Regions from separate parts of the Paenisporosarcina sp. FSL H8-0542 genome, predicted to be linked through region 1. Evidence: riboswitches for the same ligand, from Rfam matches in the RefSeq annotation. Region 1 holds a riboswitch; each other region holds the start of a gene.
What was found. A riboswitch is a leader RNA that binds a small molecule or an ion and turns the genes downstream of it on or off. The one in region 1 is predicted to bind thiamine pyrophosphate.
Positions count from the first base shown of each region.

Region 1 (6,060 bases):
AGGTGAATGCTGTGGTTCGTTTCGCACTAATGGTCATCGCACTGATTGGTGTGGTTATCATCAATGCATTGGCAAATATTTTACCACTTAACAATCAAACAACTGGTGAAATTTCCAATCGTCTTCCTGTACTATTTACACCGGCCGGCTATGTATTTTCAATTTGGTCCGTTATTTATGTATTGATGCTCATTTGGTTGGTAGGTATGTGGAAGAGGAGTAAAGATATAGATGCAACCTATATAAAGCGCTCAAATCTGTTTATCATCAGTTGCATTTTTAATGTGGCATGGATTTATTTATGGCATTATGAATATTTCTTATTTACGGTTGTCGTGATGATTGCATACCTAATTACACTAACTTTACTTTATCGTACTTATCCAGTATCCGATAACCTTCTTACTGGTCGCTTTCCAATATCAATTTATTTGGGATGGATCAGTGTTGCAACGATTACGAATATTAGTTATGTCCTAACTCTATATCAGTGGAATGGCTGGGGATTGAGTGACCCCCTATGGGCAGTCATCATGATGACTGTTGGAACAGCACTCGCACTACATATTCGATTCCACCATTTTGATATCGCTTATGTATTTGTCTTTATTTGGGCTTATATCGGAATTGCGGTCCGAAATGGTTTCGAAGAACTTCTTGTCTCTACAGCTGCTCTTTTCTTATGTGCAGTCATGCTAGCGGGCATCCTATTTATTAAAAAAAGACCAACTGCGCGTTCATAGCAGTTGGTCTTTCGCATTATTTAATCGATTTTCGTAATAAGAATTGGCGCATCTTTAGTAACGATGACCGTATGTTCAATCTGTGCAACTAATGATTTATCCGGAGTCAAGAAAGTCCAACCGTCACCAGACTCCACGATATGTTCCGCTTTTTCTGAAATGAACGGCTCAACTGCCAAAACCATACCTTCTTTTAAGATGGTAGGTTCCCATGCATCAAAGTAATTCAAAATATGCTGTGGTGCTTCATGAAGAGATTTTCCGATACCATGTCCAGTTAAGTTCATAATGACAGTTAATCCATTTTGCTTCGCTTCACGTTCCACAGCTTTGCCGATTTGATTTAACCGAGCACCAGCCTTTACTTTCAACATTGCACGGTTAAATGCACTTTCAGCTACTTCACATAGCTTTTCTTTCTTCGCGTAGCCTTCACCCACTACAAATGAAATTCCCGTATCTGCGAAATAGCCATTGAATGATCCGGATACGTCGATGTTCACTAGGTCTCCATCTTTGATGACACGTGAACCAGGAATGCCATGAGCAACTTCTTCATTGACACTGATGCATGTAAATCCAGGGAAATCGTACTCCCCTTTAGGACCAGAAATAGCTCCTTTTTCTTTAAACATGCGGCCAGCGATCTCATCAAGTTCTTTTGTCGTGACACCTGGTTTTGTTGCCTCTCGCATTACATCACGAATTTCTGCAACGATGCGACCGATAGTTTTTAACGACTCAAAGTCTTCAGTAGTTTTTGCAATCATATTCGTTAAACCCTTTCTTCCTCAAATTATCTACCCCATACTATACCACAAGAAAAGATGCTTTCCCATTTACCAAAATCATTCTGAACATTTGGTAAACCTCTAGTAAAGTATGCGCAATAGAGGAATTGCGTCATCAGCCGAATTTTAAAAACAACCCATACAGGGTTTTAACGTGGTTTTTGTTCATTCAAAACGAATTCTGTCCACTCGCTACCAACATTGATGATTCCACTCAATAAAGACACACCTATAAATCAAACGTTATTGCGATGTTCAATCAAACGTGGTGCAGCAACGAAAATGATGGAGCACACAATTGCTGTCAAAATAATGGAAGGAATCATATAACCGCCGTTATATACGAGCGAATAAATCCAAACGTTCTTGCCTTCTGCAGCTTCTGAAAAGAAAATAACTCCTGCGATTACGTGTGTAAAGAACCGGAAGAGCCCACCAAAAACAGCTCCCAATACGATATAAGTAATCATTTTTCCTTTACGCTGCTCATTTTTTGCTTGTATTACTTTATGTCTGACAAGTGCTGCTAAGCCAACAACTGTGAACGCTACGAAATAATCCAGGAAACCTTGGGCAGGAGTTAAAATATAAGCTCTTCCCGCTAAAATTTGAAGGACCCCAATAATCAGACCCGTGCTCAAACCTCCCGCAAGCCCCCATCGAATAGCCATCAATACGATTGGTACCATGACAAGACTAATAGATCCGCCCTGGAACCATAAGTTAATAGAAAGCATATCCAATACCAATCCGATTCCTGCAAAAATAGCCACTTCAATTAATAATAACAACTTACTTCGATTCATCTTGCTTCCTCCTTTTGCGATGTACTGCAAATCGCATGTCAGGGTGAAAAAACCATAAAAAAACAACCTCAGGGACAGAGCCTGACGTCGTTGGAGTCGGTTTCTATCCACATCCCTGCGCAAGCATTAACTTACAGGTTCAAAGGGTTAGAACGTTCCTCGCTCACTCTCAGCCATTACAGGCTCCCCTTGTGGTAAATACATCTAATTTTGATATTACGGGTTAATTGTAACCAAAGAGGGAAAGAGAAGCAAGAGGGTTTCGTTAGTTCTGTGACTTTTGGAACAGCGGTAGTATACTGAATATAAAAATTTATTGAGGATGTGAAGTTACATGATCGAGTTATTGAAAAATTTGGTAGCAATTAAAAGTGATACAGAAGAAGGTGCCAATGAAGCACTTCGATTTTGTTCAAAATGGCTCGATAGTCATGAAATCACACATGAAGTTCTTGAAAATGAAGGCCGATTGATGATTCACGCTGAAATCGGACAAGGTCCCACAACCATCGTATGGAATGGCCATGTGGATGTAGTACCTGGAAAAATCGAGCAATTCAATCCCGTTATCGAAGGCGACCGCTTGTATGGTCGTGGATCCGCAGATATGAAAGCTGGAGTGGCAGCCATGATGGAAGCGTTCCGACGTACTTATTCTGCAAGGGAAGAACTTAAGCAACGCATTGTTTTACATATTGTAACGGATGAAGAAACGGGTGGAAGTAAAACATCCGGTCATCTTGTAGAAATTGGTCGCTCAGGTGACTTTGTCATTTGCGGAGAACCAACTCACCTGAAACTAAGTGTTCAATCGAAAGGAATTCTGCATGCGGATGTCACTTTGTTCGGAAAAGCTGCCCACGGATCCCGTCCATGGGAAGGAACGAATGCCATTGAAGCAGCCTTTAAATTTAATGAACAATTAAAGACACTACCATTTACGAAAGCAAGCAATCCATATTACGAATATCCTTCCATTAACTTGGCTAAAATCCAGGCAGGCGATCGATATAATGTCGTACCTGATGAATGTCTAGTTAACTACGATATTCGCTTTGTTCCAGGACAAAAATGGGAAGATATTATTGAAGAAATGACTGAACTTGCTCAATCTATTAACCCCAAAAATATTGTCAAACCTGGCGGTAAAACACCCGCCATTACAACAACCGAAGATAATGCTTTTGTTCAATCTCTTGCTGGTGTTATAGCACAAGTAACCCAAAAAGAGGCTGTGTTATTCGGGCAGCATGGAGCTGCGGATACACGTTACTATGCAAAAACTGGTGCTGGAGCAATTGAGTTCGGACCAAGCGGAGACGACTGGCACGGACCAGGAGAGTATGTATTGATATCATCCGTTGAGCAATATGCAGACATTTTAACGAAATATGCATTGATTTGAAACCTCTATTAATGTTGTAACGTATTAAAGGCAGTAAGCATTAAAGGAGGAGTATTAATGGATAATCAACGTATATTATCCGCTTTGTGTTATTTCAGTATTTTATTCGCTCCATTCTTATTGCCATTAATCGTATATTTCGTTTCACCGACAGCTGAGGTTAAGTATCATGCGAAACGCTCTCTTCTGTCACACTTGATTCCCGTGGTGCTCGGAATTGTCGGGTTCATTGTATTAGTGATTGGTTCAATCGCAGTATTCAGCACGACAGTTGATGGCACTGTAGAGCCTAGCACATCATTTAACTTCCTGACTGCAGGACTTCCTTTCTTGTTTATTGCAGTGTATGGTATTCTTTATCTTATTGTATTGATCTGGAATATCATCCAAGGAATTAAAGTACTGCAATAGGTTTACCTTGGGCTCTTTACGGGAATTAAATTAATGTACAATACTGACAGGAGCGATACACATGAGAATCGGTAACTTAGTTAAGACAGCTGTAAAGTTTGCGCCAATTATTATTCCAATCGTAAAAAAAGTATTGGATTCAAGAAAACGCTCCACAACAATAACATATCCACGCAAATAAAAAGTTGGAACTCATTAATCTGAGTTCCAACTTTTTTTATATCATCGTTTTCATTTCAGATATGGCAATATAATCTTCTTCCAAAAATGATGATGGCAGTGCGGCAGATTCATCTCCAGCTGCCGTTGCCTTTGCTCCTTGACGGTCTTTCATAATCTGTTCGAAGCTCAGTGGATTTGCAGGAGGAATCTCCCCTGCCAATACCTGCATGCCACCTTTAGCATAGACATTGAAGAAGCTGTTAGCCATGGCTCTGTATCCTTCAGCATTCGGATGCACATCAGCAGGGTTCGGTACTTTGCCAGTGGCTTGATCTCCAAATGCAGTTTCCACAGATACAAATTTCACACCCGCTTCTTTTGCCACGTTTGCCAAAATTTGATTCAATCGATTCAGTTGTTTCGCAGTACCGACTTTTTGTGAGTCACGAGCATGCGGATAGGCAAAATAATAACCCATTACATACACTTCCGCTTTTGGTGCAATCTTTTTCAACTCTGCAAGCATGGTCTTCATATTCTTTCGTACATTGTTCAAAGAATAGTCTGCTGGGATTTGCTGAAATGACAGTGAACCTGATTTTGCATCTGATTTTATTAATCTCAGAAGATCGTTTGCTCCAGCAGATATCGTGATGAGATTTGCATTTTGTAGCAAAGGTTTTGCTTCTTTCGATTGGACTCGCTTCAACACATCAGCGCTCGTAAATCCTGGGAACGCCAAATCTTTTGAGTAGAAGGCCAGTGGTTGATTTCTCGCAATTTCTTGGGCAATTAAATCACTGTAACCAGTATCAATCTCACGTGTCGGGGTTTGACCTGCCGCAAGTGAGTCACCGAGAGCCACATAAGAAACTGGTCCAATTACTTGAGCGCTTGTCTGTAATGGCACTAAAAACAGGCCCAGACTGAACAACACGACAGTTAGTTTTTTGATAATCATGACATCACCTTAAAATGCCCAATTACCTTTGCGGAAAATCGGTTCTCTTGTACCATCTTCGTATTCGCCATCAATGTCCATTTCTGCACTGCCTATCATGAAATCTTCATGAGTGATTGATGTATTTAATCCTAAAGCACGAAGCTGTGCTTCTTCTAAGTCCCGTGCACCCTCAACGCATGTTGGATACGCTTCGCCAATTGCTAAATGGTTAGAGGCATTTTCATCAAATAATGTGTTGTAGAACAAAATTCCAGAAGATGAAATCGGTGATTCATGAGGTACCAATGCCAACTCCCCTAAATAAGCAGAGCCTTCATCATGTTGAATGAGTTGCTGCAATAAGTCATTCCCTACTTCAGCCTCAGCCTTCACGATCTTTCCTTTTTCAAATGTTAACGTAAATTTGTCTATGATATTACCTTGATATACAAATGGTTTAGTATTACGGACATAGCCATTTACACCAAATTTTAATGGAGCAGTGTACACTTCTTCAGTCGGCATATTCGCAATAAACGCTGTTCTGTTAGGTGTTCTGCTGGCACCGGACATCCAAATATGTTTATCCGGCAATTCGATTATCAAATCCGTGCCTGGTGCTTTATAAATAATTTTTTTGAAACGTTTATCATTTAAAGCTGTTGCACGGGCTTCCAAATCGCGGATATGTGTTTTCCATTGATCAACAGCAGTTCCATCTCCGATGCGTACGGTTTTAAAAATCGTTTCCCATAGCATGGATAACTGCTCTTCTTTTGGCAAATCCGGGAATACTTTG
Region 1 covers NZ_CP152050.1:764,873-770,932, reverse strand. The annotation lists gene MHH33_RS04070 (TspO/MBR family protein) at 12-743, shown strand; gene map (type I methionyl aminopeptidase) at 764-1,513, opposite strand; gene thiT (energy-coupled thiamine transporter ThiT) at 1,771-2,340, opposite strand; TPP riboswitch at 2,436-2,540, opposite strand; gene MHH33_RS04055 (M20/M25/M40 family metallo-hydrolase) at 2,675-3,745, shown strand; gene MHH33_RS04050 (DUF4870 domain-containing protein) at 3,803-4,156, shown strand; gene MHH33_RS04045 (SGNH/GDSL hydrolase family protein) at 4,374-5,279, opposite strand; gene MHH33_RS04040 (aminopeptidase) at 5,289-6,060, opposite strand, start outside.

Region 2 (6,060 bases), 650 kb from region 1:
TTCATATTTTGCCTCGTTTTGCAGACGAACCTTATGCTGGAAAAGGCATTCGTGCATGGTTCAAATCGGAAGAAAATCGCAGACCCGGAAAATAACATGTATATCGGAATTTTCTCGAATGGTCAGGATGGAAATTAATAAATGGTCAAAATCCCCTTCGAGTCAGAAACCACTTCACACTCGACAAAAACGTTACACGACTGACAAAATACAAAACCTATTTTATTAAAATACATATTTCACTCCTGTATGAGCAACCTAAGCTGAAAACAAAAATCAGGTGAAACAGGAGGTAAAAGTTTGTATATGAAATCTATATTATTAGTCGTTTTGGCTATGTTTATGCTTGCTGGTTGTGGAACGGATAAAGGTACTTCCATCGGTACTCAACAGGGACCAAGTGATCAAGATAAAGACTTCGTACCTGGAGAGAATAAAACAGATGGTGAAGAACCAACGATGGACAAATCAGATATACCAGATGCTGATGGTGCAGCTGACGATAACGACCAAAAATAAGCCTACAAAAAAATCCCTCTCCATATTAATTTGGAGAGGGATAACTTTTACACTTTTGTTTTTGATGCGTTGCGTTTTGACATCCATACACCAAACATCATCAACGCGATAATAGCCACAATCGTGATCACCATGCTCCACCAGAAATCGCCTGAGTCTGGTGAACCTGTCAACCACTCCGTTGCATAAATAGACAGCTTCCAAGGTGATATGGTCCAGTAAGCTCCAAGTAAAGAGTCTGCAATTTGAACAAGTAAGACCAGTAATAATGATACACCTGCAGCACCACCTGTAGGTAACCACGCACTCATAGCCAAAACGATTGTCACAACAAATAAAATCCATACACTATAAGTGCCTGCAAAAGCTAAGAAATCAACTGCTTCGATTTTGCCGAATAACAACCCTGTGTAATACCAGCTCGTCAACAATCCTAGCCATACGCTCACTAGCGCAATTAAGCCTACAACTTTCCATTTGCTCAAAAAGTAATTTATATAAGAAATCGGTCGTACGTAAATAAGCGTTCCTGTTCCATTTTTACGCTCGCGAGAAATGGTACCCATGAATGCCAATACTAATACGAGCATGCCGATGAATTGGTATTGCCCCATTGTCGCCATGATGACTTGAGCGGGCGTGAAATCCGGCATTGGGAAGACGGAGCCTTCAGGCATATTCCCTACTGCGTCGAGTATTTGCGGCAAATAATAACTTGTCAGCGGCTCGGACAATCCGAAGAAAATAAAGACTAGAGGTACCCATAAAAATTTATAGTTGCGTGTATTTTCACGCCACTCTTTTTGAAAAAGTACGATTAATTCCCTCATGCCTTCCCCGCCACCTTCATAAAGATTTCTTCTAAGTTCGCTGTTTGTCGCTCCGCTTTCTGGACATCCAGTCCACTTTCCGCCAACGACTTCAACACTTCCGCCATTGTCGGCAATCCTTGAGTAATGTGAATGGTACCGCAAGTGCCTTCCACTTGTACTTTCCATGGAGCACTTTCTGAATAAATGAGGGCATCTTCTGCTCGGCCAAATTCCAAGCGGTATCTTGGTTGATCATATTTTGCACGCACATCGCCAATCGAACCTTGTTCGACCAATTGTCCTTTTCGTAAAAACAACAATTGATCCGTCATTTCTTCCGCATCATTTAAAATGTGTGTCGAGTACAAAATGGTCATGTCTTGTTGCAAGCTTTTTAATAGATTCATAATCTCGCGTCTTCCAACGGGATCCAGCGCAGATACGGGTTCATCCAATAATAAGAGCTTTGGTTTATGAACAATGGCCTGTGCTAATCCAAGACGTTGTTTCATTCCGCCGGAGAAAGTGCCCGTTTTTTTCCGTAGTGCGTCTCCAAGTCCTACGAACTCCAGTGTTTTTTGTGCTTCAAGCTTGGCAGACCGTGAGTCCATCCCACTTAATTTCGCCGCCATTTCAGTAAATTCCAGTGCTGTCAGCCACGAAAAGAATTGTGGATATTGAGGCAGGAAACCAATATGTTTTCTTACGTCCGCATGTTTTTCCCCATTCAGTGAAATGGTACCGGATGTTGGTTGTAATAACCCACCAAGCATGGATAAAGTCGTCGTTTTACCGGCTCCATTTGGTCCGATTAATGCCGTAGATGTGCCTTCTCCCAGCGCAAAAGTCACATCATTTACAGCTCGCTCTGAGCCGTATATTTTCATTAAATGATTAGCTTCTAAGATTGTCGTCATGCTTGTTTTCTCCCTGCAATAAAGTATGTAATAGGTCCAAAAATACTAATGAAAATAATAACCAGTACCCAGACCCATTTAGGTCCGTTTGTTTGATGTATTTTTGCTAAATCGATAAGTGCAACTACCAGTAAAATAAATTGAATGATAAATATCGGTGTGATAATACCCCAAGGCACCCCTTGTAATTCCTCCATTTTCTCCCACTCCTCTTTATTGCAATGTTAAAACGAACACGATACTTCCTATTAGTAATAGTAAGGAAATCCAACTGGTTTTGTGACCGAAATTGATGGTCCAGCCAATCCCAAAACGTTTTTCCACCATTATGCTCGGATCGTTCTTATTCACATAAAACATTCCAAATTTCCAGTATCGATCGTCATCTTGATCGATTACCCCTTCTAGACTTTCATCCGGGTGTGATACGGTTATTCTGGTGCCACTTTGCCCTACTTTAATGGCGTAAAATAGAACGGAACCTAAAATAATGACCAAGAAAGAGATGGTGGAAGCAAGAGTTACTGAAGTTGACATGGTTTCAGGAAAAATAATGGTCAGTTGTAAGTACCCCATCAACAACGTCACCGTGATGGTCACGACAAACAATAACCAACTTGTATATTTACGGAACGCGAGTTGTTGTTCTCGGGAACGTTTTTTATTTCGTACCTGAATCTTTGCACCCGATTGCTTCATAGCCCCATTGAAAAACAGCAACATGCCTTGAAGCACGAGTGTCAGGAATGGCAACGAACTGACTGAAAGCCAACTTTTTTCCGTAAATGCATCCGCTTCCCCATTCGGACCCCAGTGCGTCGGAAGCTGGTCAGGTAACAAATCATATTGGGTTAATCCATAAACACTTAGACCGAATGTCAAAAGCATGGGCAAGATAAAATACATGTTGGGCAACAGCTTCAGTTGCTCACGAAACTGCAGGTCTACCACTTTCCGCTCAACTTGACCCGCTGTCCATTTTTCATCTTTCTTCCAGTTAGCTAATGCAATATGATTTTTTGCATATAGCCCCATCGGCAGAACCAATGCACCTATTTGTGCGGCTAATCCCCAAAATACAATTTGTTGCTCCTGTGGACGGACGATTAACACCCCGCCAATGAATAGGACCAGAACAACCACACCACATAGCAAAACCAATTGTGTGTAGCGATTTTTCATCTTCATAAGACGCGGGTCTTTTAAGTGCGTATCCGGGATATACACGCCAAACGCTTCACTTTCCTTCAGAAACTTCGGTAAAAAGGCTTGAATGGCAATGTTGAACATTAATAGGACGATAAAAATGATTGCTGACATTACTTAACCTCCTTCAAATCCAAAATAATTTCTTTCACCAGTAACTCAATGTCCTCTTGAGACAACTGAAGACAAAGTGCTTCTGCTATGATTGGGCGTAATTCTTTACTCAGTCGTTGGCGATCGGAAGCTGATGCTTTCCGTACACCTTTTTCATGAATGAATACACCTTTCTTCGGTACAATCTGAATAAATTCCTTCTCTTCCAAGTAGTGATAAGCTTTATTTACCGTATGCATGTTCATGCCGAGATCAGCTGCAAATGAGCGTACAGATGGCAAAGAATCTCCAGGTTTCAAAGACCCCTTTGCTACCCCTTCAATAATTTGCTGAGCCAATTGCAAGTAAATCGGTACGGTCGATTCCGGTTCAATCTCAATAAACATATGCGACCTCCCTTTGTTCTATTCTTAGTAGAACAGTCTTGTTATATACAATATAGAACAGAATTTGCTGATTGGCAAGTATTGATATTCACTTTATTTACAATCCTTTTTTCATGCGTTACAATGAAGCCGTTCTTGAATATATAAAACTGCATACGAATTTGCACTAGGGGTGCTATAGTTTGGCTGAGATGAGAGCATTTGCTCCGATCCCTTAACACTCGATCCAGGTAATACTGGCGTGAGGAAGTGCGGTGACCTTTGCCCAACTTTTTTTCTTTTTGCGCAAACCAGCTGCATTCCACGTCGAATGCAGCTTTTTTATGTTCAATAATAGGTGCCTGGCACTAAAAAAGGAGGAAAAAGAGATGTCGAATGAGTTTAGTTGTGGGATTAGTCCAATCGTTGGTTTACGGTTTTCGATTCACCCGATGGCGGACAATTTTATTAAAATTATTAAAGGGGCTTTGCGTGAAGCAGATACCTCAAATGTATGGATGCATACCGACGACGTCAGTACGGTGATGCGTGGGAAGCAAGTGCATGTATTCGATACAGCGAGAGCCATCGTATTGTATGCAGCAAAAACGGGTGCCCATGTCGCCTTTAACGGAACCTTTTCGATTGGCTGCCCAGGTGATTCTGCAGGCGATGTTTATCTGGAAAAAGATGATGTTCTGTTAAACCATCCTCAAATTAGCGAAATCAAACAATATGTATCATCACAATTTGCTCTGTATCCGATGAATAACCCCGATTATATGTCGGTTATTTATCAGGAAGTGGCACGCGCAAAAGAATATGGTGTGTTCAATGATTCCATGCATTATGCAAGTGGACTTCATGGGGATATTCACGATGTGTTTGCATTCCTTGAAGATTCTTTTACACACGCTCGATCGGAACAACATAAACATTTGGTCATGACTGTTAACATGAGCATCAACAGCCCTTCTCACAAAGGAGATGAGTAATATGTTGAAGTCCTGGAAACTGAAAGAAGTTGTGTTGCTATCCGTTTTTGCAGTTGTCTTTGCCGTCGTTTATTTGCTGTTTGTTCAAGTAGGAAACATTTGGGCTGGAGTGATTGGACCTATTGCATACGAGTGGATCTTTGGGATTTGGTTTATTGTGTCGATCATTTGTGCATACATCATCCGCAAACCGGGTGCCGCTCTTTTGTCTGAAACCATGGCAGCGACTATTGAAGTGATGATCGGTAATGCGGTGGGACCACGTTTGATTTTATCTGGACTAGTCCAGGGGCTTGGTGCAGAAGCTGCGTTTGCCGCGACAGGTTACAAACGCTATGACTGGTGGGTGCTTTGTTTAGCGGGGATTGGTTCTGCAGTCTTCAGTTTTGCCTATGGCTTCTTTGTATCTGGTTACGCAGCGCTTGACCCTTCACTGCTTCTCTTGATGTTCACACTTCGAGTGATGAGTGGTGCCATCATCGCTGGTTTAGGAGGAAAGTATGTATCCGATGGTTTACTGGCAACAGGGGCTCTCCGTGGATATTCGATTTCTCGCAATACATCAAAGAAACACAAGCTGAAGGGTGAGTCCATTGGGTAAAGCTTTCACGAATGAATCACCAAGTGGCATCTCACAAGTAGTTGACTTCAGAGGAGTCACGTTTCAATTTCCAGACGATGACTCGCCAGTTTTTACAAACATTTCATTTTCGATAGATGCTGGCGAACGTGTCGTCTTATATGGTCCGAGTGGCTGCGGGAAAAGTAGTTTACTGTATTTAATGAACCGTTTGTACCCTGCCAATTGTGACGGAGAGCTAAGTGGTTCGGTTATCCTCTTTAATAAAGACACCAGTAGTTATGTCGCTGGGGAAATTAATCGGAGAATCGCTACCGTCTTCCAAGATCCGGATACACAATTTTGTATGCCTACAGTTGAACAAGAAATGGCTTTTACGTTAGAAAATCTGCACGTCAATCGGGCAGAAATGGAACAGCGAATCACATCAACACTTACCCTAACCGGTCTTTCTGAAATCCGGCATGCAATGATTCAAACGCTTTCCGGAGGAATGAAACAACGACTTGCAACCGCTTGTGCATTGTTAATAGAACCGCAAGTGCTGTTGCT
Region 2 covers NZ_CP152050.1:119,189-125,248, reverse strand. The annotation lists gene MHH33_RS00655 (HIT domain-containing protein) at 1-95, shown strand, start outside; gene MHH33_RS00650 (hypothetical protein) at 301-519, shown strand; gene MHH33_RS00645 (ABC transporter permease subunit) at 567-1,349, opposite strand; gene MHH33_RS00640 (ABC transporter ATP-binding protein) at 1,346-2,248, opposite strand; gene MHH33_RS00635 (PLD nuclease N-terminal domain-containing protein) at 2,245-2,445, opposite strand; gene MHH33_RS00630 (DUF5808 domain-containing protein) at 2,462-3,568, opposite strand; gene MHH33_RS00625 (GntR family transcriptional regulator) at 3,568-3,954, opposite strand; TPP riboswitch at 4,113-4,219, shown strand; gene MHH33_RS00620 (YkoF family thiamine/hydroxymethylpyrimidine-binding protein) at 4,323-4,928, shown strand; gene MHH33_RS00615 (ECF transporter S component) at 4,930-5,529, shown strand; gene MHH33_RS00610 (ATP-binding cassette domain-containing protein) at 5,522-6,060, shown strand, end outside.
Region 2: it holds a riboswitch for thiamine pyrophosphate, as region 1 does, so the genes downstream of both, MHH33_RS00620 (YkoF family thiamine/hydroxymethylpyrimidine-binding protein) here and thiT (energy-coupled thiamine transporter ThiT) in region 1, are expected to answer to the same signal.

Region 3 (6,060 bases), 260 kb from region 1:
CTTTTCGAATCTAAACTCGCAGTGGGCTCATCCGCAAAAAGCATTTTAGGTTTGTGGATGATTGCGCGTGCAATTGCCACCCGTTGTTTTTCCCCACCTGACAATGAAGCAGGGTAGGAATCCTTACGGTGTTCCATATCAACCAATTTAAGTATTTGTGCAACTTCCTCTTTTTGTTTCTTTTTTTTCATCTTTGTTTCCGAAACGTCGAGCATCAGCATAAGTTGTTCTTCTACAGTGAGAAAAGGAACAAGATGAGAGGATTGAAAGACAAATCCGAACTCACTTGCCCGGATTTTTCGAATTTGCTCCTGACTCATCTTAGACAAATCTTTCCCATCGAATAGAACCTGACCATGCGTTGCGCGTTGAAGACCGGCGGCTATTGTAAGTATCGTACTTTTCCCAGAACCAGATGCTCCTACTAAAGCTGTTATTTCCCCTTGTTGAAGAGAAAGATTGATTCCTTTTAATACTTGCTCTTCTACTTCCCCGTTTTTAAACGTTTTTTTGACATCATCAATTGTGAATACAGTCATATTAAACCTCTCCTTGTTGAATCGCTTGTAGTGGCTCGACTTTTTTAATTTGGATACCCGATAGCGTAGCGCCAATAAATCCGATGAACACGAATATGAGTGATAATTGAACCGTTGTTTGAATGGTTAAACTAAAAGGCATTCCTTCAGGTGCAATCATTGTGAAAGCTTGGCTCAATGCAACTGACAATGTTAGTGCAATTGCGGTAATAAATAGCATCTGCGACCACATCATCCCAAATAATTGACTTGTTTTAACCCCAAGCGCTTTCAAAATCCCGTATAATCCAATTTTTTGAACGTTCATCATGTAGAAGAATATCGCGAACAACATCCCGCTGATGACGACTAAAAACCATACAATCATATTGAGCGACATCTGTTCTGCGCTATAACTTGGAATCGTATTGAGAAATTCTTTATTTGAAAATGATTGTAATCCGTCAATTGCTTGTTCCTTATCATTTCCAGGTACAAATACCAATTGCATATCTTCCACACCGTAGATTTCTTTGTAGTTTTCCATATTGATATAAGCAACAGGTGCGTGGCTATATTTCTTTTGATCGACAAAGCCTTTTACTTTAAACTCACCGCTAAACTGATTGTTTGTTATGGTATCCCCGACATTTATGCCGTCTTCTTCTAATGAACGATCTAATATGATTTCTCCTTCTCCAACTTTTTCAAATAACTTCGAATCAGTTGAAGTAACAAAGGCAACGCTATGTTGTTTGTCGTCTGCATCGTTCACAAAGCCCATCTGAATTGAAAGTGCCGCTGCATCCTTCTGGTTATTTATTGCTTTGTCTTGTAATTTTTCATCTATTTTCGAAAGATTATAGGTTTCATTTGCTTCTTCATTCATATAGAATTGACCATTCGGCAGATCTTTTATTAAAGCCGCATTATCTTGAGATAAACCATTCGATAATCCAGAAATGATAAACGTTAAAAAACTAACAAGAAATATAATTGATCCTAAAATGATAAATTTTGCTTTACTCTTCCTAATTTCCTTCCATGCAATATTCATCTTTTACGCCTCCGTTTTTTTATGATAACTAGAGTATATTCGTGTTAAGTGAACGGAATATGAACTGAAGATTACATCGTAAAACGACTGTCGAATACTTTTTCTTTTCGGGATACAGAGGGATTTATCTGGATCGTTACTGTGGTGACTTGTGCATGTATACTCAAAAACTGGCTATCATGTTTACGTAGAAAAATGCATTACATTTATCTTTGGATTGATAAGTAATTAATTCGTGTTATGATGTTCATGTACAACTGAATAGTAACATCTTCCACTAGGGGGACCTTGCAATTGATAAATGGAAATCATTTATTCATTAAATAAAGGTTGAGATTAAAGTAATGCTTTAAGACCCTTAGAACCTGATCTGGTTTATACCAGCGTAGGGAAGTGGAGTTGCGGAGCAGTATGTTTTTTTACTATTTTTCCAATACAACCACTTTCTTATGTTTGTTAAGAGAGTGGTTTTTTATTTGCTCTAAATTTGGCGGAAGTGATTCGATTCAGTTGAGCAAAACTTTTTTGGAGGTTGTTTTATGACATTTTCAAAGCTTTTAAGAGAAGAATCAGATCACATTTGGGAAGCAAGCTTTCATCATCCGTTCGTTACAGGAATTGGGGATGGGACATTGTCTTTAGAGTGTTTCCGTTATTACGTTATGCAGGATGCATATTACTTGTCCCACTTTGCAAAGGTTCAAGCTTTGGGTGCAGCTAGAGCTAATGATTTTGAAACAACGAGTAAAATGGCAGCTCATGCACAAGCCACATATGAAGCGGAATTATCGCTGCATAAGAATTTTTCACGTCGACTCGGAATAACAGAAGAAGAACAAGCAAGTTTCAAGCCTTCGCCTACTGCGTATGCTTACACATCCCATTTGTATCGTGCAGCATATCACGGACATTTAGGCGATATTATCGCAGCCATTTTACCTTGTTATTGGCTTTATTTTGAAATAGGCGAGAGACTTCAGTCGTGTACTCCTGAAGAACCGATTTACCAAGAATGGATTGCAGCATATGGTGGTGAATGGTTTAGATCGAAAGTCGAGGAACAAATTAATAGACTAGACAAGCTTGCTGAAACAGTAACTGCTGAGGACCGCGAACGGATGAAAGAACATTTTATCATTAGTAGCCAATACGAATATTCATTTTGGGAGATGGCCCATACATTAGAAAAATGGCCAGCTCAAAAAGAAGTAGTAAGTTTCACGTAGTAAATTGTAGCTGGCGTAGGGAAGAGGAAATGTTAGTTATGTTTTATGCATATCACAACAAACCACTCTAAGCGCCAGTGTGGTTTTTCTACACCGATAAGAGAGTGGAAGTTTTCGGAGGTCAGTAGCTTGCACCATTGTGGATGCAAACTGTGTTTTTCTAATTTAATTTACATTAGTTTATAAGGCAATCAACTTTAGGCTTTTCGAAAGGGGATTAAGAGTATGGATCATGCAAAACTACATGTTATATCAACTGGAAGACAGAAGCCAGAGCAATTAGCAGAAATAGCTGGGGCGATCCATCCATATATCGATGCCATCCATATTCGAGAGAAGTCGAAAACAGCCATAGAAATCTATAGATTAGTGAGTTTATTAACGGGCAATAAAGTCCCATTATCTAAAATAATTATCAATGATCGACTAGATGTGGCCTATGTGTCAAAGGTTGGAGGAGTTCAACTCGCCTATCATTCTATACCAGCTGATATTGTGAAAATACAGTTTCCAAGTTTAAGAGTTGGTTGTTCGGTTCATTCAATTGATGAGGCTCATATTGCGCAAGAACAAGGTGCAGATTATGTGATTTTCGGACATGTTTTCCCCACACAATCAAAGCCGGGATTAGTTTCAAAGGGTTTAGAGCAATTAGCCACCGTCTCTCATTCAGTTACTATTCCCGTATTTGCAATAGGCGGTATAAAACCGCTAAATGTTCGGGAAGTAATCGAAGCTGGGGCAAGTGGTATTGCTGTGATGTCAGGAATATTAGAAGCTGATAATCCGTTAGAAGCAGCAAAGGAATATTATCAAAAGCTAACGTCTTTCAATTGACTTAATAATTATCCAGGGAAAAAGGGGGGATTTGATGAAATATCAGTATGACGCAATCGTGGTGGGCGGTGGAGTTATTGGGGGAGCCATCGCTTATAATCTTGCCAAAAGAGGGATTAAGGTACTTTTGTTAGAAAAAGATCGACTTGCGAGCAAATCTTCTGGAGCCGCTGCTGGAATGTTGGCCGCTCAAGCAGAATTGGATGGAGTGGGACCACTTTTTCAATTAGCCAGAAAAAGCAGAGCGATGTTTTCAAGATTAGCAGATGAAATAAAAGGGACCAGTGGAATAGATATTGAACTCATAAATAAAGGCATGCTAAAGGTTGCCATTAATGAACAGGAACAACAGGAATATATGAGACTCATTGGAATCCAGAGACAAAGTGGAGATCAAGCTGATTGGCTTACAGCTGAAGAGGTAAGAGAAAAAGAGCCTGCATTATCACAAGATATTATTGGAGCAATGCTTCTTGATAAAGATGGGCATGTAGAAGCCCCCCAGTTAACTTTAGGGTTATTAAAGTCTGCAGCAGTACTTGGTGTGGTAATAAAGGAATACGTGGATGTTTATGACTTTCAGTTCACGAAAGAGCGAGTTACAGGTGTTGTGACGAGTGAAGGTGATTTTACCAGTGAAAATGTCATAGTGGCAGGTGGGGCTTGGAGTAAGAAGTTACTTTCAAAAACAGGGATACAGTTAGAAACCCATCCCGTAAAAGGTGAATGTTTTTCTATCGTAACACATCGTCCATTGCTAACTAGTACGATATTTTCGCATGGTTGCTACCTCGTCCCCAAAAAAGGTGGAAGAATAATCGTGGGTGCTACCGTTAAACCAAGAACTTTTAACCCAAAAGTTACGATAGAGGGGATATCCTTTCTGATGGAAAATGCTAAAAAATTGATGCCGTCCATTTTGGAAGCAGAATTGGAGCAGACCTGGGCTGGAATTCGACCACAAACCGCTGACGGGTACCCGTACTTGGGAGAACATCCTGTATATAAAGGGTTATTCATCGCAACAGGACATTTTAGAAATGGAATATTACTTTCTCCAATAACTGGTGAGATTATCTCCGACTTGGTTGAAGGAAAGTCCACATCGGAAAATTTGGCACCTTTTCGAGTAGATCGTTTGGTAAAACAATTAGTTTAAGTGTGGGGTGAAAGAATGAAATTAGTGATTAACGGAGACATAATAGAAGTCCCAAATACAGTGGAAACAATATCTAACCTGTTGCAGCATTTCGAATTAGAAAAGAAGGTTGTAATCGTTGAATGGAATAACACGATATTGGAAAAAGGATCGCATCAAGAAACCATACTAAGTGATGGGGATAAAGTTGAATTAGTACATTTTGTAGGAGGCGGATGACGATGTTGAAAATTGGATCATATGAATTCATGTCAAGATTACTATTAGGTACAGGGAAATATCCAGACTTTGATGTACAAAAGGAAGCAGTAGAAGTGTCAGGAACAGAGATATTAACGTTCTCTGTTCGTAGGATGAATGTATTCGAGCCAAGCCAACCTAATTTTTTAGAAAAGCTAGATCTTAATAAGTACATATTACTTCCAAATACAGCAGGTGCAAGTACAGCAGCAGAAGCGGTTCGTATTGCTAAATTAGCTAAAGCTTCAGGTCTTTGCGACATGATTAAGGTTGAAATAATTGGTTGCCAAAAAACATTATTACCGGACCCAATAGAAACATTAAAGGCATCAGAGGAACTGTTAAAAGAGGGATTTACGGTCCTACCATATACGTCTGACGATGTTCTCCTAGCTAAACGACTAGAAGAATTGGGGTGTCATGCCATTATGCCAGGTGCATCACCAATTGGTTCCGGCCAAGGGATTATTAATCCATTAAACCTCAGCTTTATTATTGAGCAAGCAAGTGTACCAGTTATTATCGATGCTGGAATAGGGACTCCATCTGACGCAGCCATTGCCATGGAATTAGGTGCGGATGGGGTGTTACTAAATACTGCAGTTTCAGGAGCAAATGACCCAGTGAAAATGGCGAAGGCAATGAAACTTGCGATTGAAGCGGGTCGACTAGGATTTGAAGCAGGACGGATTCCGAAAAAGCGTTATGCAACTGCGAGTAGCCCAACGGAAGGAATGAGTATGAGTTGAGTGAACGGTATTCACGACAAGAACTCTTCGTTCCAATTGGAGTAGAAGGACAATCAAAAATAGGGGAAAAACATGTGTTAGTAATTGGTGCGGGTGCACTTGGAACGGGAAGTGCAGAAGTGCTTGTGCGTGCAGGTGTTGGTAAGCTGACGATTGTTGATCGTGACTATGTGGAGTGGAGTAATCTCCAACGTCAGCAATTGTATACCGAAAATGATGCGAAGCAACGCATTCCAAAAGCAATTGCAGCGAGAGAACGTTTAGCGCACATAAA
Region 3 covers NZ_CP152050.1:1,027,234-1,033,293, forward strand. The annotation lists gene MHH33_RS05415 (ABC transporter ATP-binding protein) at 1-539, opposite strand, end outside; gene MHH33_RS05420 (ABC transporter permease) at 541-1,575, opposite strand; TPP riboswitch at 1,845-1,984, shown strand; gene tenA (thiaminase II) at 2,115-2,801, shown strand; gene tenI (thiazole tautomerase TenI) at 3,027-3,638, shown strand; gene thiO (glycine oxidase ThiO) at 3,673-4,797, shown strand; gene thiS (sulfur carrier protein ThiS) at 4,813-5,016, shown strand; gene MHH33_RS05445 (thiazole synthase) at 5,019-5,786, shown strand; gene MHH33_RS05450 (thiazole biosynthesis adenylyltransferase ThiF) at 5,783-6,060, shown strand, end outside.
Region 3: it holds a riboswitch for thiamine pyrophosphate, as region 1 does, so the genes downstream of both, tenA (thiaminase II) here and thiT (energy-coupled thiamine transporter ThiT) in region 1, are expected to answer to the same signal.